DNA from 3 places in the Nonomuraea sp. NPDC049684 genome. Region 2 is predicted to be linked to each of the others. Evidence: riboswitches for the same ligand, from Rfam matches in the RefSeq annotation. Region 2 holds a riboswitch; each other region holds the start of a gene.
The links. A riboswitch is a leader RNA that binds a small molecule or an ion and turns the genes downstream of it on or off. The one in region 2 is predicted to bind thiamine pyrophosphate.

Region 1 (6,975 bases), on a different contig from region 2:
TACGGGTCGACATCTACCCCGACGGCGGGCTGGCCAGGGTGCGCCTGCACGGGCACCTGGCCTGACCCGGCGCGCTACTGCCAGAGGAAGACCGTCGCGCCGGGCGGCCGCTCGCTGTTCGGTAACGGCCGCTGGTACTGCACGACGCCGCCGTTGGCCAGCCGCTGGACCCGCACGTGGAAGCCCAGCGACTCCAGCTCCGCCTTGGCGTCCTTGACGTTCTTGCCGATGACCGCGGGCACCAGGCGGAAGTCCTGGTCGTCGCGGGCCTCGTTGTCGCCCTTGAACCAGTCCCAGAAGTCGGTCTGGCAGCGCGCCACCGTGATCATCGTGGGCGTGCCCTTGTCGACCTCGGACTTGGCCTTCGGCGCCTGGGCGATGACCGTGCACGGCTCGGCGTCGTCGTCGACCTCGTTGACCTGCACCTGGAAGCCCTGGCCGCCGAGGTAGGCGGCGGCCTCGTCCTTCGGCATGCCGGTGACGTCGGGCATCACCATGCCGGCGCTCACGAAGATGCCGACCTTCGCGCCCTCCTTGACCTTCTCGCCGGCCTCGGGGGAGCTGCGGATCACCTTGTTCCGCTCGACCTCGCCGTTGGGCAGGCGCTTGACGCTGCCCACGGTGAGCCCGGCCTCGGCGATCTTGATGCGGGCCTCGTCGCTGGTCAGGCCCCTGACGCTGGGGACGATCACCCGCTTGGGGCCGAGCGAGGGCACCAGCGTGATCGTGCTGCCGCTCTCGACCTCGGTCTTGCCCTCGGGGTCGGTACGCAGCACCAGCCCCTCGGCGGTGTCCTCGTCGTACTCGCCGGCGATCTTCTTGACCTTGAAGCCCTTGCTCGTGGCGGCGCGCTCGGCGACCACCATGTTCTGGCCGATCAGGTCGGGCACCTGCACGTACTGGGTCTGCGAGAAGTACCAGCCGGTGAATGCCACCGCGACGACCATGACCGCGGCGAGCAGGACCAGGAACCAGTTGGGCCGGAACGACCGCTTGGACGGCGGCGGCGACACCGGCGGCGCCACCTCGGCGCGCGGCTGGATCAGCGTGTGGGCCGGCGCGGCCAGCGGCATCGACGGGGCGCCCGCGCCGCTCGGCCGCGGCGGCATCGACTGGTTGAACACCGCCGTCATGGCCGGCGGGGTGCTCAGCCGGGGCAGCATCCGGTGGGCGTCGACCGCCTCCACCAGCATCGCCGTGGCGTCGGCCGGACGGTCGTGGGGCTCGCGGGCCGTGGCGTGCGCTACCAGCGTGTCGATCAGCGGCGGCACCTCGGGCACCAGCGACGACGGCGGCGGCACGGTGTCGTGGACGTGCCGGTAGGCCACCGACATCGGCGTCTCGCCGTCGTAGGGCTGCTGCCCGGTCACCAGCTCGAACAGCATGATGCCCGCGGCGTAGACGTCGCTGCGCACGTCGGCGCCGCCGGTGGTGACCTGCTCGGGCGACATGTAGCCGATCGTGCCGATCATCACGCCGGTACGGGTCTGGTTGGTCGCCTCGATCGCCCTGGCCAGCCCGAAGTCGACGACCTTGACCCGGCCGTCGTCGGTCATCAGCACGTTCTCGGGCTTCACGTCGCGGTGGACCATCCCGGCCTGGTGGGCCGCGCCCAGGGCGGCCAGCACCGGGATCATGATCTCCAGCGCCTCGCGGGCGGGCAGCCTGCCGCGCTCGCGCAGGATGTCGCGCAGCGTGCGGCCCGGCACGTACTCCATCGACAGGTAGACGACGTCGGTGTCGGTGCCCTGGTCGAAGACGTGCACCACGTTGGGGTGGGACAGGCTGGCCACCGACTTGGCCTCGCCGATGAACCTGCGGACGAAGGCCGGGTCCTCGGCGAGCGAGCGGTGCATGACCTTCAACGCGACAGTGCGATCCAGCCGGACGTCGAGCGCCAGGTAGACGGTCGCCATACCGCCCCGGGCGATCCGGCTCTCGATGCGGTAGCGCCCATCGAGGAGCCGCCCGACCAGGGGGTCCGCAGTCGTCTTATCCACCACCCCCCTGAGTTTACGGGCGTTTTGCCACCGGCAGGGCCCGCGCGCCCGAAACCGATGCGGAGACGTTCCCGCCGGAACGGCCCCGACCGGCGGGAGGGCCGGCGCGAGCCGGTCCCTCCGTGGACCTCAGGGGGATCATCAAGGGATCTCTAGGGGGTCGTCGGCGAGGACGCCTCGGCGTAGCGGCGACGCGGGATGCGGCCCGCCTGCCGCGCCTGGCGCCCGGCCGCCACGGCCGCCCTCATCGCCGAGGCCATGAGCTCGGGCCGCTGCGCCCGGGTGACCGCCGTGGCCAGCAGCACCGCGTCGCAGCCCAGCTCCATGGCCAGGGCGGCGTCGCTGGCCGTGCCGATGCCGGCGTCGAGGATCACCGGCACCCCGGCGGCCTCCACGATCAGCTCGATGTTGTGCGGGTTCCTGATCCCGAGCCCCGAGCCGATCGGCGCGCCCAGCGGCATCACCGCCGCGCAGCCGGCCTGCTCCAGCCGCCGCGCCAGCGCCGGGTCGTCGCCGATGTACGGCAGCACCACGAACCCGTCGGCCACCAGCCGCTCGGCCGCGTCGAAGGTCTCGATCGGGTCGGGCAGCAGCGTGCGCTCGTCGGAGATGACCTCAAGCTTGACCCAGTTCGTCCCCAGGGCCTCGCGGGCCAGCCGGGCCGTCAGCACGGCCTCGCCCGCGGTGAAGCAGCCCGCGGTGTTCGGCAGCACCTTGATGTCGCGGCGGCGCAGCACGTCGAGGACCGAGCCGCGGGCGCCGGGGTCGAGCCGCCGCATGGCCACCGTGGTCAGCTCGGTCCCCGAGGCGACCAGGGCCTGGTCGAGCACGTCGAGGGAGGGCGCGCCGCCGGTGCCCATGATGAGCCGGGAGGCGAACTTCTCCCCGGCGATGATCAGCTCATCCACCCTGCACCGCCGTCAGCACCTCGACGCGGTCGCGGTCGCCGAGCGCCGTCGTCTCCCACGAGCTGCGCGTGACCACCTCGTCGTTCACGGCCACGGCCACTCCGGTGGTGGCCGTGGTCAGCGTCCGTACGGCCTGGGCCACTGTGGTGCCGTCGGCCACCTCGTGCGCGGCGCCGTTGATCGTCACAATCATGAAATATCCCGAAATCTCGCGGGCGAGCACAGCGCGGCCAGCTCGCCCTCCTCACCCGTCAGAATCCCCGCGCCCGCCGAAGTACCCGCCGCCTGGTCCGCCGTGTGGGCCGCTGTCTGTGTGGCTGTCTGTGTGGCTTTCTGGGCCGTTGTCGAGGTGGCCGTCGGGGTCGTCGTGGCCGGGGGTGTCGCGGCCGGTGTCAGCACCGTCGCTGTGACCAGGGCGGCCGTCAGGGGGGCCAGCAGCACGCCGCCCCGATGGTGGCCGGTCGCCAGCACCAGCCCGGGGACCCCGCCCGCCCCGATGATCGGCAGGTTGTCGGGGGTGCCCGGACGCAGCCCGGCGACCACGTCCGCGACCTCCAGCTCGGTGACGCCCGGCACCAGCTCCCTGGCGTCGCGCAGCAGCTCGTAGAGCCCGCCAGCGGTGACCCGGGTGTCGAACCCCAGCTCCTCCTGGGTCGCCCCGAGCACCAGCTCGCCGTCGCCCCTGGGGACGAGGTAGACGGGCGCGCCGTGCACCGTCCCGCGTACGCACCGGCCGAGCAGCGGCTGCGGCGACCGCAACCGCATGATCTGCCCCTTGACCGGCCGGACGGGCACGTCGGCCAGCTCTCCGCTCCACGCCCCGGCGGCCAGCACCACCCGCTCGGCCTCGATCACCCGCGCCGCCGGCTCAGGCTGACCGGGCACAGGCTCAAGCCGCACCCCGGTCACAGCTCCCGTCGCGGCACCTGCCCCAGCCCCCGGCACAGGCCCTGCCACACCGCCTGTCCCAGCACCGAGCCCAGCACCGGACCCAGGGCCAATCCCAGAGCCGGTTCCAAAGCCGGTCCCAGCGTCTGTCGCGGCGTCTGGAGCGGTGTCGCCGTCGCGCAGCAGTCCGGTCACCCGCGCGCGCACCACGGGTACGCCCAGCCGGTCGAGCGCGGCCAGCAGCGCCGCCGTGACCCGGCGCGGATCGACCCAGGCGTCACCGGGGGCCAGCAGCCCGCCGCGCACCGAAGGGGCCAGCATGGGCTCCAGACGGCGGCACTCGCGCCCGGTCAGCCGCTCGACCCGCAGCCCCAGCTTGTCCATGAACGCCGCCAGGTCGTCGAGCGCCGCGAGGTCGTCGGCCCCGAAGGCGACGTCGAGCGTGCCGTCGGCGCGCAGGTCGAGCGCACGGCCGGCGGCCCCCTCCGGCCCGATCACCCCGAACGAGCCCCCGAACGCCTCCCAGCCCCCGCGCCCGGCCCCGCCACCGGTACCACCGGGACGACCACCGGAACCGCCGCTCAGGCCCGCGCCGCCACCCGGCCCGAGCCCCGCACCGAGGCCCGTACCAAGCCCTGCACCAAGCCCCGAAGCGAGACCGGCGTCGGCGGCCAGTTCGGCGGCGAAGGACGGCCACCGGCTCAGCGAGGCGGCCCCCAGCCGCAGCAGCGGCTCCTCGGTGTAGGCGACCTCGCTGACGGGCGCCAGCATCCCGGCCGCCGCGTAGGACGCCCCACGGCCCGGGGCCGGATCGACCACCGTGACGGGCAACCCCTCGCGGGCCAGCCGCCAGGCGATCGACAACCCGACGACCCCGCCGCCCACGATCACATTCATCCGCGCTCCCTTCGCCGGCATGATCCGGATCAGGTGTCTTGCGGTCGAAGGCCCGCTCAAGCCTTCCTCTCAGCCCGGTGACGGCCGGACTCCCGCGCGTCTTGCGCCTCCAGCCTACGGCCTCGGCGCGACGCACCGGCACCGCCCCCGTTATGGTCATGAACGTGAACCATGTCGTAGTGGTGGGAGCGGGCCTGGCCGGGCTGCGCAGCGCGGAGGCGCTGCGCGGGCGCGGCTTCACCGGACGGATCACGCTGATCGGCCAGGAGCGCCATCGGCCCTACGACCGTCCGCCGTTGTCCAAGGCCGTCCTGTCCGGCGCGGCCGACTCCAGCTTCCTGGAGGCCGACCTCGACGCGCTGGAGGTCGACTTCTGGCCCGGCGTCACCGCCAAGGCCCTGCGCGAGGGCGTCGTGGAGACGACCGAGGGCCAGCTCGGCTACGACGGTCTCGTGATCGCCACCGGCACCGAGCCGATCACCGTGCCCGGCGACGGCCCCCAGCACGTCCTGCGCACCCTCGACGACGCCCACGAGCTGCGCGCCGGGCTCGTGGCCGGAGCCCACGTGGCGATCATCGGCGCCGGCTGGATCGGCGCCGAGGTGGCCACCGCCGCCCGCAAGGCCGGCTGCTCGGTGACCGTGATCGAGGCGGGCCCCGCCCCGCTGGCCAACGCCGTCGGCCCGGAGATCGGCGCCCGCACCCGGCACTGGTACGACGGCATCGACCTGCGCCTGAACACCATGGTCGACGAGGTGGACGAGGGCGGCGTGCGGCTGGTGGGCGGCGAGTTCGTCCAGGCGCACGTGGTCGTCACGGGCATCGGCGTGCGGCCGGCCGTCGAGTGGCTGGCCGGCTCCGACATCGACCTGCACAACGGCGTCGTCACCGACGAGCACCTGCGCACGTCCATGCCGAACGTGGTCGCCGCCGGCGACTGCGCGGCCTGGTGGTCGCGCCGCTACGGCGTCCGGCTGCGCGTCGAGCACTGGGACACCGCGCTCGGCTCGCCCGAGGTCGCCGCCGCGACCCTGCTGGGGGAGGAGGCCGTCTACGACCCGGCGCCCTACTTCTGGTCCGAGCAGTTCGGTCACATGGTCCAGTACATCGGCCACCACCCCTCCGGCGACCGCCTGCTCTACCGGGGCGAGCCCGAGGGCAAGTGGTCGGCCGTCTGGCTGACGTCCGGCGACACCCTCGCCGCCGTGCTCGCCGTCGACCGGCCCCGGGACTACGTGCAGGGCCGTAGGATCATCGAAGGCGGGCATCGCCTCGACACAGAACGCCTGGTAGATCCAGAGGTCCCCCTACGGGATTGTGTTGTTTGAGCAAGGACGGCATGTGGTAGTTGTGGTTTCGTGACGCTTTCTGTTGCACAGATCGACCGGGAGACCGACCAGCTCGTCGACGAGTGGCTCACTCTCCCCGAAGTGGCCTCACGCCTCGACCTCTCGATCGGGCGGGCCAAGCAACTCCTCAAGGACCACAAGCTGCTCGGCGTGCGCCGCGGCGGCGGCGGGCCACAGGTTCCCGCGGTGTTCCTCGACGGGAAGGACGTGATGAAGGGCCTGCCCGGCACACTGACCGTGTTGCAGGACGCCGGCTACGACGACGTCGAGTCGCTGCGCTGGCTCTTCACCCCAGACGAGTCCCTGCCGGGGTCGCCCATCGAGGCGATCAAGGCCGGCCGTCACACGGAGGTCAAGCGGCGTGCCCAGGCCCTCGCTTTCTGAGGCCCGCCTCTATCTCTGCACCGACGGCCGCCGCGACCGCGGCGACCTGGCAGAGTTCCTCGACTCGGTGCTGGCCGGCGGCGTGGACATCATCCAGCTGCGGGAGAAGGGCCTGGAGGCACGCGAAGAACTCGCGCTCCTGGAGGTCTTCCGCGACGCCTGCGACCGGCACGGCAAGCTGCTGGCCGTCAACGACCGGGCGGACATCGCCTTCGCCGCCCGGCCCGACGTGCTCCACCTGGGGCAGGACGACCTTCCCGTGACGGTCGCGCGAGAGATACTCGGCGACGACATCGTCATCGGCCGGTCCACCCACTCCGTCGCCGAGGCGTCCGCCGCGGCCGTGGAGGAGGGCGTCGACTACTTCTGCTGCGGCCCGATCTGGCCCACGCCGACCAAGCCGGGCCGCCACGCGCCCGGCCCGGCGCTGCTGCGGCACGCGGCCTCGCTGGGCCCGGCCCCGGGTTCCGGATCGCCGCGGCCGTGGTTCGGGATCGGCGGCATCGACCTCGCCAACCTCGACGAGGTCATGTCGTACGGCGTGAGCCG
Region 2 (6,975 bases):
AAGAAGGCGAAGTGTCTGAGGACGACCGTACGCGGGCCATGCGCTCGCCGGGCGACGGCCGCCCGCTGCCACCGAGGCCCGGCGACGGGCAGCGCTCCGGTGGCGCACCCGCCCACCGGGTCCCGCCGGGCGTGCCGAACGCGGCCACGTCCAAGCTGCCCGCCTACTCCGACGAGCAGCAGTCGCCGCCGCCTCCACCGCCTCCCCGCTCGGGCAAGGTCTACGGACGCGAGCGCGCCGGGAACACCCCGGTCAAACCGCTCAGGGCGGCGGGCGAGCCCGCGCCGAAGGAGCCGCGCGGGCCCAGGGGGCCGCGGGTGCGCGGCCGGACCGTCCTGAAGATCGTCGCGGGCCTGGTCGCGCTGCTCCTGGTGGCGGCCGTGGGCCTGTTCTTCTGGATCAACTCCAGGCTGGCGGGCATCGACGGGGTGCTCGACGAGTACGCGGGCCGGCCCGCCGACACCCCCGGCACCAACTGGCTGCTGGTCGGCTCCGACAGCCGCAAGGGCCTGACCGCGGCCGAGCGCAAGAAGCTGGCCACCGGGCGCGCGGTCGGGCAGCGCACCGACTCGATGATGCTGCTGCACATCTCCGACAACGGCGACAAGCCCACCCTGGTCAGCCTTCCGCGCGACTCGGCGGTGACCATTCCGGGGCGCGGGCGCGACAAGCTCAACGCGGCGTACGCGGCCGGCGGGCCGAAGCTGCTGGTCCGCACGGTCGAGACCGTCACCGGCGTGCACGTCGACAACTACATGGAGATCGGCTTCGCCGGCTTCGTGGACATCGTGGACGCGATCGGCGGCGTCGAGATCAACGTGCGGGCCGACGTCGACGACCCCAAGGCCGGGCTCAAGCTCAAGAAGGGCAAGCAGGTGCTCAACGGCTCCCAGGCCCTCGGCTACGTACGCACCCGCAAGGGCGGCGCGCTGCCGGACTTCGAGCGCACCAAGCGGCAGCGGCAGTTCCTCGGCGCGGTGGTGAAGAAGGCGGCCAGCCCGGGCGTGCTGATCAACCCGTTCACCTCGATCCCGCTGGCCATGAGCGCCACCGACGCGGTCGAGGTCGACTCCGGCACCGGCGCGTTCGACATGCTCTCGCTGGGGCTGGCGATGGGCGACAGCCCGGTCACGACCGTGGTGCCGTTCGGCGGGAACGAGATCGTGGCCGGCGGCGGCGCGGCGATCAAGTGGGACCGGCTCAAGGCGCTGGCCCTCTTCGACGCGCTGAAGGCGGACAAGCCCGTGCCGAAGGAGATCGTGGACGCCGGCTGACCTGCCCCGCGAGGCGCGAGCCTCGCGGGGAGCGCCCGTGCCCGGCTCAGGTCGTGGTGGCGGCGACGACCGCGGCGGTGGAGGCGGTGACGGCGACGGCGGCGGTGATGGCGGCGATGGTCTTGGCGACCGCCTGGCCGGCCCACTCGCCCTCGGCGATCTCCTTGACGCGCTCGCGGTCGGCGCCGGGGAAGGCTTTGCGGTCGAGCTTCGCCGCGTGCATGATCGCGATCAGCGTGGCGGTGCGCTCGTCGGGGTCGGCGCCGGCGAGGACGGCCGTGACGCGCTCGCGCACGTCGGCCTCCACCTGGGGGTCCGCCTCCGGCCAGCGCGTGGTCGGGAAGATCCCCAGGATCCGGCCGCGCTCCTCGGTCAGCACGCCCGCCTCGGCGAGCCTGGTGAGCAGGCGCCTGCGCAGCTTGTCCGACTGCAGCCGCTGCACCCACCACGCGGGCTTCCTGGCCTTGCCGTCCTCGGCCATGCGGGCGAGGGCGGCGTCGAGCTCCGCGTCGCCCAGCGGGGTGGGGTCCTTCACCGTCACCTTGTCGTCGGCCAGCTCGACGCGGCCCGCGGCGGCCAGCTCGGCGAGGATCGCGCCACCGAGCGCGGGGTGGAGCTGGACGCCCCCGATGAGCTGTTTGCCTTCTTCCTCGTCGTGGGCGAGGAGGAGGAGTTCTTCGGCAATCGTCACGGTCATGTCCCGACACTAACCTCCCAGCATGAGCATTTCGGAAAGACTTCACGCGATCGGCCGCCCCCTGCTCCAGGCGCAGCTCGACCATCCCACGGTGGCCGGCATCGGGCGTGGCGACCTGCCGGAGCCGGTCTTCCGGTCCTGGCTGGAGCAGGACTACCTGTACCTGCTCGACTATGTGCGGGTGTTCTCCAGACTGGCCTGGCAGGCGCCGGACGGGCATCTGGGGGACCTGGTGGATCTGGCGTACGCGACGTACCACGACGAACTGCGTCTGCATCGGTCGTTGTCGGCGGAGTTCGGGGCCGATCTGGACAATGCGGTGAAGGGGCCGGCGTGCGTGGCGTACACGACGTTCCTGCTGGAGGCGGCGGGGTCCTACGGGGAGGGGTTGGCCGCGCTTTATCCGTGTATGTGGGGATATTCGAGTCTTGGGAAGATCCTCGCCGAGAACCCGCCCGCCGAGCCGCGGTACCGGGCCTGGGTGGACACCTACGCCGACCCGGCGTTCGCGGCGCTGACCGTACGGATCGGGCAGATGATCGACGAGGCCGACCCCGACCCCGTACGGGCGGAGGCGCTGTTCGCCGAGGGCATGGCACACGAGCTCGCCTTCTGGGACGTGCCGTAGTCGCGTGCCGGCCCGGCGCTCGCCATACCCTGGGGGCATGCCGGAACTTCCCGAGGTGGAGTCGCTCACCAACTTCCTGCGCGAGCGGGCGGTCGGCCGTTCGATCGCGGGCGTCGACGTCGTCGGCTTCCAGGCGCTCAAGACGTTCGATCCGCCGGTCACGGCGCTCGGCGGGCTCACCGTCACGGGCGTGTCGAGGCACGGCAAGTTCCTCGACCTCGACTGCGACGGCCTGCACCTGATCATCCATCTGGCCCGCGCCGGCTGGCTGCGCTGGCGCGACGACCTGACCGGCGCGCGGCCGGTGCGGCCGGGCAAGGGGCCGCTGGCCGTCCGCGTACGGCTGGCGCCCGGCGACGACGGCCTGGCACCCGGGTTCGAGCTGACCGAGGCCGGCACGCAGAAACGGCTGGCCGTCTACGTCACCGACAAGCCGGAGGACGTGCCCGGCATCGCCGCCCTGGGCCCCGACCCGCTCGACGACGCCTTCACCGTCGAGGCGCTCAAGCGCATCGTGGGCGGCAACCGCACCCAGATCAAGGGGCTGCTGCGCGACCAGAAGGTGATCGCGGGCATCGGCAACGCCTACTCCGACGAGGTGCTGCACGCGGCGAAGATGTCGCCGTTCAAGATCGCCGCGACGCTGACCGACGCGCAGATCGCCGACCTGCACGAGGCCATCGTGACGACGTTGCGCGACGCCGTCGAACGGGCGCACGGGCTGGCCGCCAAAGACCTCAAGGCGGAGAAGAAGTCCGGGCTGCGCGTGCACAACCGGGCCGGACAGCCGTGCGACGTGTGCGGCGACACGATCCGCGAGGTGTCCTTCGCCGACTCCGCGCTCCAGTACTGCCCCACCTGCCAGACGGGCGGCAAACCGCTGGCCGACCGGCGGATGTCGCGCCTGCTCAAGTAGGGTCCCGGGCGCGGGATGATGGAGGCATGACCGTTCCAGAGATCGACGTCACCGCCGTTCCCGACGACGCCTACCTGCTCGACGTCCGCGAGCAGGACGAGTGGCTGGCCGGCCACGCCCCCGAGGCCGTGCACATCCCCATGTCGCAGATCCAGGGCCGGGTCGAGGAGGTGCCCGCCGACCGCACGGTCTACGTGGTGTGCCGGGTCGGCGGCCGGTCGATGCAGGTCACGGCGTGGCTCAACCAGCTCGGGCGCGACGCCGTCAACGTGGGCGGCGGCATGCAGTCGTGGGAGTTCGCGCGCCGTCCGATGGTCAGCGAGACCGGCCAGGAGCCCTTCGTGGCCTGAATGTCCGCCTGGATGTCCGTCTGAATGCCCCCCGAATGCCTCACTGTGGCGGTTCCGCCGCCATTGAGGCATGATGAGGGCGCCAACTGCATAGTCGCGGGAGCTCGGGGTGCCGGGCTGAGAGGGCAGCAACACAGCCGCTGCCGACCGCCTGAACCTGTCCGGGTAATGCCGGCGTAGGGAGTGTGCGATGACGCATGTCGTCGACGAAGTTCCGCTGACCCTTGACGGCGCGCCCCCCAAGACCCTCGGCGTCCTCGACCAGGGCGCGCTCTGGGCCAACCTCGGTGTCAGCCTCCTCGGCTTCTCCGGCGCGCTCGTCCTGATCGATCCTCTGGGCAACGCGCCGCTCAGCCTCGTGGCCGCGCTCACGGCCGCCGTGGTCGGCAGCCTCATCGGCACGGCCATGGTCGGCCTGTCGGCCATCCCCGGCACGCAGACCGGGCGGCCGGCGATGGTGCTGCTGCGCGGGCTGTTCGGGGCGAAGATGTCGTACGTCCCGTCCGTGCTGAACATCGTGCAGATGCTCGGCTGGGGGGCCTTCGAGCTCTGGGTGATCGCCAAGGCCGCGAACGCGATCTTCGGGAGCGTCCCGTACCAGGTGTGGGTGGTGGTGGCGGGGGTGCTGACCACCGCGCTCGCCGTCTGGCCGCTCGGGTCGATCAGGCTGCTGCGCCGGTACGTGACCGCGGGCGTGATCGTGTCGCTGATCTGGTTCACCGTGTCGTTCATGGGCGAGGCGCCGACGTACACGGGCGGGTCGTGGACGGCCTTCGCCCCGGCCGTCGACTACGTCATCGCCCTGTCGGTGTCGTGGGTGCCGATGGCCGCCGACTTCGCCAGGCACTCGCGCTCCAGCCGGGCCGCCTTCACCGGCGTCGTCGGCGGCTACACCGTCGCCCAGGTCGCCTGCCTGGCCCTCGGCGTGTACGCGGTGGCCATCGCGGGCGCCCAGGCGGTCCAGGCCGACGGCATGGTGGTGTTCCAGCCGTTCGTCGCGGCGCCGCTGGGCGCGCTGTTCTTCGGCATCCTGGTGCTGCGCGAGACCGACCAGTCCTTCGCCAACGTCTACTCCACCACCGTCTCGCTGCAGAACCTGATGCCGAAGGTCGACCGGCGGATCGTCTCCACGGCGATCGGCGTGCTCACCACCGCGATCGCCCTGGTCGTGGACGTCACCTCATATGGCGCGTTCCTCGGGGTGATCGGCGCGGTGTTCGTGCCGATGTTCGCGGTGCTGGCCGTCGACTACTTCGTGCTCGGCGGCGCCGCCCGCTGGAACACCGCCGAGGACGCGCCCTCGCGCTGGCTGATGCTGCTGCCGTGGGCGCTGGGCTTCGCCGCCTACTGGTTCACCACCTCGACGCCCACGGTCGCCGGCTGGGACGACTTCTGGGCCTCCGCCCGCGACGCCGTCGGCTTCACCCGGGAGCCGTGGATGAACGGCGCGCTCGGCGGCGCGCTGGTCGCGGCCCTGGTGACGCTGCTCATCGGCGTGCTCGGCCGGCGCCGCTCAGCGGCCCGCTGAGGCCCGGCGTTCGACGTTGAGCAGGTGCTGCTTGGCGGCCACGCCTCCGGCGTAGTCGCCGAGCTCGCCGTCCTCACGGACCACCCGATGACAGGGCACGATCACGCACACGGGGTTGGCGCCGACCGCGTTGCCGACCGCGCGAAGGGCGCGCGGCCGTCCGATGCTCGCGCCGATCTCCTCGTACGTCGTGGTCGTGCCGTAGGGCACGGCCATGGTCTTCTGCAGCACGGTACGGGCGAACGGCGTGGCCAGCGCGAGGTCGACCGGCGTGGCGAAGGTGCGCAGCCGGCCGGAGAAGTAGGCGTCGAGCTCCCGGCGCACCGGGTCGAGGCGGCGGGCGTCGGGCCCGATGAACGTGCCGACCTCCTTGGCCACCCGCTCGAACACGGTGTTCTCGGCCTCGAAACTGCAGGCCGCGATCCCCTTACCGGTCACCGCGAGCACCAGCCTGCCCACCGCGCCGTCGTAGGTGCCGAACGCGATCTGCGGCGGCCCCTCGCCCTTGTAGGTGCTGGAGGTCACTCTCAGCAGGGCATCGAGGTCGCTGCTCGACATGCCTCTCACCCGTTTCAGCCACCGGAATCTTCGTGAGCGCAGCGTATCGGACGGATCGCCCGTCAGACCCACCACGCCACGTGCACTATGGAGGTGTGGGATACGCATGGGTCGGCAGTGACGAGGAGATCGCTCGCGCCGTGCTCGCCGGGTCCCCCAACGCCGTGGTGGCGCTCGACCGCGACCAGAGCGTGCTGGTCTGGAACGCGGCGGCCGAGCACCTGTTCGGCTGGACGGCGGACGAGATGCTGGGGCGCCGGGCGCCGATCGTCCCCGACGAGCTGGCCGCCGAGCACAACGCGGTGCTGGAGCGCGTGCGCACCGGGGGCCAGGTGTCGCTGCGCACCAAGCGCGTCCACAAGGACGGCAGGTCGCTCGACCTGCGGGTGGACATCAACGCCCTGCGCATGGGCAACTCCGTGGTCGGCTACGTGCTGGCCCACCATCCCGCGCGGGCCGACGAGGTCGCCGGGCTGCGCATGGAACGCCGGGCCCGGCTGGTGCGCCGGCTCACCGACGTGGTCGGCGACATCAACTCCGAGCTGGAGCTGCCGGCCGTGCTCGACCGCATCTCGGCCAGCCTCACCGAGCTGACGGGCGCGGACGCGGGCGGGTTCGTGCTCATCGAGGGTGAGCGGCTGCGGCTGGTCAGCACGTACCGGCTGCCGGAGACGCTCAGGGGCACCACCACCGGCCTGCGGACGAGCCTGGTGGACAAGCTCTTACGCACGGGCAAGACCGTCATGCTGGAGTCCCAGGGGCTCGGCGACCTGGTGTGGGCAAGGCTCAACGGGCTGCACACGATCGCGCTCGGCCTGGCCGCGGTCGGCGGACGCCCCTACGGCGCCCTCTACGCGCTGTTCGCCGGCCCCGCCCCCGGCCACCTGGAGCTGGAGCTGCTCGAACTGCTGGCCGGGCACGCCGGCATCGCGGTCGGCAACGCGGTGGCCTACCAGGAGGCGGTGCGGCAGCGGGCGCACGAGCGGGCCGTCTTCGACGCCAGCGCCGACGGCATCGCCGTGCT
Region 3 (6,975 bases), on a different contig from region 2:
CCTGATGCGGGTACGCGGCCAGGGGCAGCTCTACCTGGCCGACAACGCCGACGACATCCACCTCTTCTACCTGGAGAACGAGGGGCTGACGGTCAACGGGCGGAACCTGCTGGCGTTCGGGCCGGAGCTCAGGTGGGACATCCAGCGGGTTCAGGGGGCCGGGGTGGCGGCCGGTGGGCTGTTCAACACCACGGTGACCGGCACGGGGTGGGTGGCGGTGACCACGCACGGCACGCCGGTGCTGCTGGACGTGGCGCGGATGCCGACGTTCGTGGACGGGCAGGCGGCGGTGTGCTGGAGCACGGGGTTGCAGGTCGGGGTCAACCGCACGATGAAGGTCGGGGCGTTGATCGGGCGGGGGAGCGGCGAGGCCATGCAGCTGGCGTTCCGGGGGCAGGGGTTCGTCCTGGTGCAGGCCAGCGAAGGGGCGCCGGTGGTGCAGACGTCCTGAGGCCGTGCGGCTCAGGGGGCTTGCCGGGCGTGGACAGGTAATTAGCTTATTGCCATACTGGCTCGATGGATGTGGATCTGGTCAAGGCGCTGGCCAGCGACAAGCGGCTGCTCATCCTTGAGTGGTTGCGCGACCCCGAGCGGCACTTCGGCCCGCAGCGTGACGGCGATCTGGTACGCGACGGCGTCTGTTCGTTGTTCATCGCCGAGAAGCTGGGCGTGAGCCGGCCCACCTGCGGCGAGCATCTCAAGGTGCTGGCCCAGGCGGGGCTGATCCGGGGTACCAAGATCAAGCAGTGGGTGTTCTACCAGCGCGACGAGGGCCGGATCGCCGAGGCCAAGGAGATGTTGAGCAGTGACTGGTGACGCCTACGAAGGTCCCGATGGCTCCGAAGGCGCCGATGCCGGAGAAGGTAGCGGAGTCTACGAAGGTCCCGACGCCGGAGAAGGTCGCGGAGCACACGCAGGGGCCGATGCCGCCGAAGGTTCCGAGGGTGGCCGGCGGCCGGACGCCTATGAGCGGCTGATTGCCGATCTCGATGCGGGCGGGGCGCGGTACCGGGTGATCGATCATCCGGCGGAGGGGCGTACCGAGCAGGTGAGCGCCCTGCGCGGGCACGGTGTCGAGCAGGCGGCCAAGTGCCTGATCGTGATGGTCAAGATCGGCAAGAAGCGCACCCGGCACGTGCTGGCCGTCGTGCCGGGGGACGCGCGGCTGGATCTGCAGGCGGTCAAGGGGCTGCTGGAGGGGACGTACGTGGCCTTCGCCGACAAGGAGCGGGCGGAGGAGCTGGCGGGCAGCGTCAGCGGGACGGTGTTGCCGTTCAGTTATGACCCTCGCCTTGAGCTGGTGGTCGATCCTTCACTGCTGGAGCTGCCGGAGATCTACTTCAACGCCGCACGTCTCGACCGTTCGCTGGCGCTTGCCACCGACGACTACGTACGGCTGGCCGAGCCGCGCGTGGCCGGCATCGTGGCGGCGGCGGTGCCGGCCGCCGGCTAGCCACCGGCGGGCCTCCAGGGCCAGGGTCACCGGGAGTCGGGTGCGGGCCAGTGGCAGCGGGGGGTGAGAGGCGGCCCGGGTCAGGCGCAGGTCAGAGCGGCGGGGGGTGAGAGGCGGTCGGGGTCACGTGGCGGGTCAGGGCGGCGAGGGTGAGGGGGAGCGGGCGCAGGCGAGGGGGCGCGCATGGCTCTGCTCTGAGGCGCGGGAAAGTGGCGGGCTGCGGGAGCGACTCCTAGACGGAGGTGGCTTTCACGATCGCGAGCGTCCCCGGCGCGTGGTGCAGCATGGCCTGGCTGACCGAGCCGATGAGCATGCCCTTCAGCGTGCCGTGTCCCCGGCTGCCGACGACCAGCAGGTCAGCCCCCGCCGCCACCTCGCGCAGCACCTCGACGGGATGGCCGTGCACGACGTCCTCGATCACCTCCACGCCGGGATGGCATTGCCGGGGTATGGCGAGGAAGGTCCGCAGGGCCTCGCGGGTCTCGCGTTCGGCCTCCGGATCGGCGGGCCCGAAGCCCGAGGGACGTGGCCAGGCGAAGGCCTCCACCGCGCGCAGCCTGGCGCCGCGCAGTTCGGCCTCGGCGAAGGCGAACTTCAGCGCGCGCAGGCTGCCCTCGGAACGGTCGACCCCGACCGCCAGCTCACCGCGCGGAACGGTGGGCGGGTCGCGGACCAGGACGACGTCCGTCTGGGCGTGCGCGGCCACCCCGTGGGCGACCGAGCCGAGCAGCAGCCCGCGTACGCCGCCCAGGCCACGACTGCCGACGACGAGCAGGTCGGCCTGCTCGGCGGTCTTGATCAGCGCGGCGCGGGGATCGCCGGGCACGAGTTCCGTGGTCACCTCGGCGCCCAGTTCGCGGGCCTGCCGTTCGGCGGCCGCGAGCACCTCGTTGGCGCCGTCGCGCATCCACTTGCCCACCTCCGCGTACCGGCCGGAGATCGGGCGGCAGACCCAGTCGGGCACCACGTGGGCCACGGTCAGCGACACCCCGCGCAGCACTGCCTCCTTGGCGGCCCAGTCGACGGACAGCAGTCCGGTCGGCGAGCCGTCGACACCTGCGACGATCATGGTCAGGCCACGTAACATTCCACTTCGGCGCGGCGATAGGCCAAGCCCTGTCTGGTGGACTCGTCGATGCACGCGCGCTCGGTCTTGCTGAGGAGCAGTTCGCCGCAGACCGTCACGCCGGAGTACGTCCGGCAGTCGAGTGAACGGTTGCGCCGGCCGATACGGTAGTTCTCCTTGACCGCCTGCCTGCACTTCTGGCGCAGGGCTGGTGTGTCGGCGTAGCGGCACTGGGCGGTCAGCGTCCGGTATTGCTGCTTGCTCACTTCCTGCTGCTCGATGCCGTCCCCAGAGGCGGCAGCCGGTCCGATCGTGGTGAGAGCCACGATCGCGGCCACAGCGGCGATCTTCATCATAGTTCCCCTGAGGGAGTCCGTACCGCCAGGGGCGATCGCCAAACCTCAGGGTGATCGCCATGCTGACGCTCCGGTACGACGAGCCCGCTCCCGGTAGGGAAGGACACGTCCTGCCGATCGGCAACCGAGCGCTCGGCGCCTGCGTGTCCGGGACGCTCTCGGCCGAGCGCGTCCAGTTCAACGAGAAGTGGTTGTGGACCGGCGGTCCGGGCATCGGAGAGCGGGGTTCGATGGCGCCGGAGGAGGTGGCCGCGATCCGGGGGAACCCGCCGGGGGGGCGTTCCGGGCTTCGGGGCGTACCGGAACTTCGGCCGCCGTGACGTACGAGGACGCCCGCGGAGTGGTGCTCACCAGGAAATATTTCGCCTCGTACCCGGCGCACGCCATCGTCGGGAGGCTGACAGCGGCACCTCGGGGACGCATGGGGTTCACGTTGCCTTTGGCACCGCGCATGATGGCGGGGAGGATGTGACCGCTGAGGCAGGACGGCTGCGCGTCCGGGGCGTGCCGGCCGACAACGGCCTGGTGTACGAGGGCCAGGTGCAAGTGCTGACCGAGGGCGGCACCCGTACGGACGAGGGCGACCGCGTCGTGGCGACCGGTGCCGACAGCGCGGTGCTCGTCTTCTCGGCGGCCACCGACCACGCGCCCGTCCACCCCGGCTACCGCGGCCCGGCCCCGGCGGCGGGGGCACAATAGATCGAACTGCTGCCGGCCGCCTGGCGCGCGGCGGGGCCGCTCAGCTGCGCGGCCCCGGGTTCGCGCTCGACCCGAAGACTAGGGCAGGGGAGAGCTGCGCGCTGTCGCCAGCACGCTGAACCACGTGCGGTGCGTGGCGTTCGTCTCGTGCCAGGCGACCGCGAACCCGGCCGCGTCCAGCACCGCGAGCAGGTCGCCCGCGTCGCGGTGGACGAACCAGCGCTCATACTCCGTCCGGTACGGCACCGGCTCCCAGCCCTCGCTGTCGCCCAGGGCGGTGGTCAGCGCGAGCACCCCGCCGGGGCGCAGCGCCGCGTGCCAGGCGCGCAGCGTCGGCTCGGTCTGCTCGGACGGCACGTGCACGAGGGCCGCGGCCGACCAGACGCCGTCCAGGGACGACGGCGCCAGCGGCGGGCGTCGCAGATCGCCCAGGACGGTGGGCACGCCGCGCCCGGCGGCGAGCCGGGCCATCTCGATCGACAGGTCCACGCCCACGGTGGTCAGGCCGCGTCCGGCGAACCAGGCCGACTCGCGCCCCGGGCCGCACCCCAGGTCGGCGACCGTGGCTCCGGCGGGCAGGGCTGCGGCGAACCGGTCGCGGAAGGCCGCGAACGGGGGTGACGGATTGGCGACCTGCTCGTCGAACTGGCGCGCGATGCGGTCGTAGGTGGCGGTCGTGTGCGCACTGGGATCAGACATCCCCTTGATCCTGCCACGCGCCGGGTTATGATCGCGATGACCAACGCGGGAGCCCGGTGCGGACCGGGCTGAGAGGACGGCTGTCAGCCGCCGACCGCCAGAACCTGCTCCGGATAATGCCGGCGAAGGGAGTTTGCGCGATGAGCGACGCGCGCTTTTCCAAGATCCACATCGGGGACCTGCAGGTGCCGATGCGCGAGGTCAGGCTGTCGAACGGCACGTCGGTGCGGCTCTACGACACCTCGGGGCCGTCGCGTACCGACCGCTCGGCGTGGGGGTCGCCGGTCACCCAGCTCGGCGCCGCGCGGCGCGGCGTGGTGACCAAGGAGATGGAGTTCGTGGCCGTACGGGAGGGGATGACGCCCGAGTTCGTCCGGCAGGAGGTCGCGGCCGGACGGGCGGTCATCCCGGCCAACGTCAACCATCCGGAGTCCGAGCCGATGGCGATCGGCCGGAACTTCCTGGTCAAGATCAACGCCAACATCGGCAACTCCGCCGTCACCTCCTCGATCGAGGAGGAGGTCGAGAAGATGACCTGGGCCACCCGGTGGGGCGCCGACACCGTCATGGACCTGTCCACCGGCCCGGACATCCACGCGACCCGCGAGCAGATCATCCGCAGCTCGCCCGTCCCGGTCGGGACCGTGCCCGTCTACCAGGCGCTGGAGAAGGTGGGCGGGCGTCCCGAGGCGCTGTCGTGGGAGGTCTACCGCGACACCCTGATCGAGCAGTGCGAGCAGGGCGTCGACTACGTGACGGTGCATGCGGGCGTGCGGCTGGCGCACGTCCCGCTGACCGTCCGGCGCAAGACCGGAATCGTCTCGCGCGGGGGCTCGATCATGGCCGCCTGGTGCCTGGCCCACCACCGCGAGAGCTTCCTGTACGAGCACTTCGACGAGATGTGCGCCCTGCTGGCCCGCTACGACGTGACGTTCTCGCTGGGCGACGGGCTGCGTCCCGGCTCGATCGCGGACGCCAACGACGAGGCCCAGTTCGCCGAGCTGCGCACCCTGGGCGAGCTGACCAAGATCGCGCACGCGCACGACGTCCAGGTGATGATCGAGGGCCCCGGCCACGTGCCCATGCACAAGATCAAGGAGAACGTCGACCTGCAGCGCGAGCTCTGCGACGACGTGCCCTTCTACACCCTCGGCCCGCTCGTCACCGACATCGCCCCCGGCTACGACCACATCACCTCAGGCATCGGCGCCGCCATGATCGCCTGGTACGGCACCGCCATGCTCTGCTACGTCACCCCCAAGGAGCACCTCGGCCTGCCCAACCGCGACGACGTCAAGACCGGCGTGATCACGTACAAGATCGCGGCGCACGCGGCGGACCTCGCCAAGGGGCACCCGCAAGCCCAGGCGTGGGACGACGCCCTGTCCGACGCCCGGTTCGAGTTCCGCTGGGAGGACCAGTTCGACCTGTCGCTCGACCCGGACACCGCCCGCGCCTTCCACGACGAGACCCTGCCGGCCGCGCCCGCCAAGACCGCGCACTTCTGCTCGATGTGCGGCCCGAAGTTCTGCTCGATGAAGCTCAGCCACGAGGTGCGGGCGGGCATGGCCGGCAAGGCGGCCGAGTTCCTCGGAAAGGGCGGCTCGATCTACCTCTGATCTTGGTGGAGGCCCCGGGCCGGCCCGCGCGGTCAGCCCGGGAGCGTCTCGCCGCCGATCGGGGCCAGCACCTCGCCCGTGTAGTACGAGGACAGCCGGTCGGCGGCGAAGAACACGTACGAAGGGGCGATCTCGTCGGGGTCGGCGGCCCGCTTCATCGGTACCTGCGCGCCGAACTTCTCCACCTTCTCCTCCGGCATCGTGGCCGGGATCAGCGGCGTCCAGACCGGGCCGGGGGCGACGGCGTTGATCCTGATGCCGCGCTCGACCAGGTTCTGGGCCATGGAGTAGGTGAAGGCGTTGATCGCGCCCTTCGTCGCGGCGTAGTCGATGAGGGTCTTGTTGCCGCGCAGGCCGTTGATCGAGGAGGTGTTCACGATCGCGCTGCCCTCCCGCAGGTGCGGCAGCGCGGCCTTGGTGACGCGGTAGTAGCTGTGGATGTTGACCGCGAACGTGTGCTCCCACTGCTCGTCCGTCAGTTCCTCCAGGCCGTCGACCGGCGCCTGGTAGGCCACGTTGTTGACCAGGACGTCCAGGCCGCCCAGCTCGGCGACCGCCTGCTCCACGACCGTCGCGCAGTGGTCGCGGTCGCCCAGGTCGCCGGGCAGCAGCACGCAGCGCCGTCCCTCCTGCTCGACCAGGCCGCGGGTGTGGTTGGCGTCGTCGTGCTCGTCGAGGTAGGCGATGGCGACGTCCGCGCCCTCCTTGGCGAACGCCACCGCCACCGCCCGGCCGATGCCCGAGTCGCCGCCGGTGATCAGCGCCTTCTTGCCCGCCAGCAGGTCCCTGCCCTCGTAGCCGCGCATCTCGTCGCGCGGCTCGGGGGACATCTCGTCCGTACGGCCCGGGTACGGCTGGCTCTGGGGTGGTGGTGTCTCCGACATGTCCGGCGATCTTCCCGTCACGGGGTATCGGTAACGTCATGCTTCGCCCAGATCAGCCCTTTCCGGCGAGCCGCGGCGGTCAGCCGGCGATGGCGGCACGCCGGAACAGGTCCGCGGGCATCTCCTCATCCAGCCTCCAGGTGACGGCCATCGGCAAGGAGGCGGGGCGCAGGTGATCAGGTGAGCTTGAGGAGGCCGG

Region 1: it holds a riboswitch for thiamine pyrophosphate, as region 2 does, so the genes downstream of both, ACIBST_RS12430 (FAD-dependent oxidoreductase) here and ACIBST_RS47160 (purine-cytosine permease family protein) in region 2, are expected to answer to the same signal.
Region 3: it holds a riboswitch for thiamine pyrophosphate, as region 2 does, so the genes downstream of both, thiC (phosphomethylpyrimidine synthase ThiC) here and ACIBST_RS47160 (purine-cytosine permease family protein) in region 2, are expected to answer to the same signal.

Annotation. Positions count from the first base shown of each region.
Region 1 is NZ_JBITLO010000003.1:453,103-460,077, forward strand. It holds gene alc (allantoicase) at 1-65, shown strand, start outside; gene pknB (Stk1 family PASTA domain-containing Ser/Thr kinase) at 75-2,000, opposite strand; gene ACIBST_RS12420 (thiazole synthase) at 2,153-2,908, opposite strand; gene thiS (sulfur carrier protein ThiS) at 2,901-3,101, opposite strand; gene ACIBST_RS12430 (FAD-dependent oxidoreductase) at 3,098-4,693, opposite strand; TPP riboswitch at 4,683-4,799, opposite strand; gene ACIBST_RS12435 (NAD(P)/FAD-dependent oxidoreductase) at 4,852-6,021, shown strand; gene ACIBST_RS12440 (Rv2175c family DNA-binding protein) at 6,052-6,426, shown strand; gene thiE (thiamine phosphate synthase) at 6,404-6,975, shown strand, end outside.
Region 2 is NZ_JBITLO010000026.1:46,997-53,971, reverse strand. It holds gene ACIBST_RS47185 (LCP family protein) at 12-1,274, shown strand; gene ACIBST_RS47180 (GPP34 family phosphoprotein) at 1,321-1,971, opposite strand; gene ACIBST_RS47175 (TenA family protein) at 1,994-2,599, shown strand; gene ACIBST_RS47170 (Fpg/Nei family DNA glycosylase) at 2,637-3,515, shown strand; gene ACIBST_RS47165 (rhodanese-like domain-containing protein) at 3,542-3,865, shown strand; TPP riboswitch at 3,952-4,065, shown strand; gene ACIBST_RS47160 (purine-cytosine permease family protein) at 4,056-5,393, shown strand; gene ACIBST_RS47155 (methylated-DNA--[protein]-cysteine S-methyltransferase) at 5,379-5,951, opposite strand; gene ACIBST_RS47150 (ATP-binding protein) at 6,047-6,975, shown strand, end outside.
Region 3 is NZ_JBITLO010000002.1:359,419-366,393, reverse strand. It holds gene ACIBST_RS07510 (AIM24 family protein) at 1-451, shown strand, start outside; gene ACIBST_RS07505 (ArsR/SmtB family transcription factor) at 517-816, shown strand; gene ACIBST_RS07500 (YbaK/prolyl-tRNA synthetase associated domain-containing protein) at 806-1,453, shown strand; gene ACIBST_RS07495 (universal stress protein) at 1,686-2,522, opposite strand; gene ACIBST_RS07490 (hypothetical protein) at 2,525-2,875, opposite strand; gene ACIBST_RS07485 (glycoside hydrolase N-terminal domain-containing protein) at 2,935-3,195, shown strand; gene ACIBST_RS07480 (glycoside hydrolase N-terminal domain-containing protein) at 3,233-3,574, shown strand; gene ACIBST_RS07475 (class I SAM-dependent methyltransferase) at 3,653-4,273, opposite strand; TPP riboswitch at 4,309-4,421, shown strand; gene thiC (phosphomethylpyrimidine synthase ThiC) at 4,414-5,892, shown strand; gene ACIBST_RS07465 (SDR family oxidoreductase) at 5,925-6,776, opposite strand; gene ACIBST_RS07460 (hypothetical protein) at 6,953-6,975, opposite strand, start outside.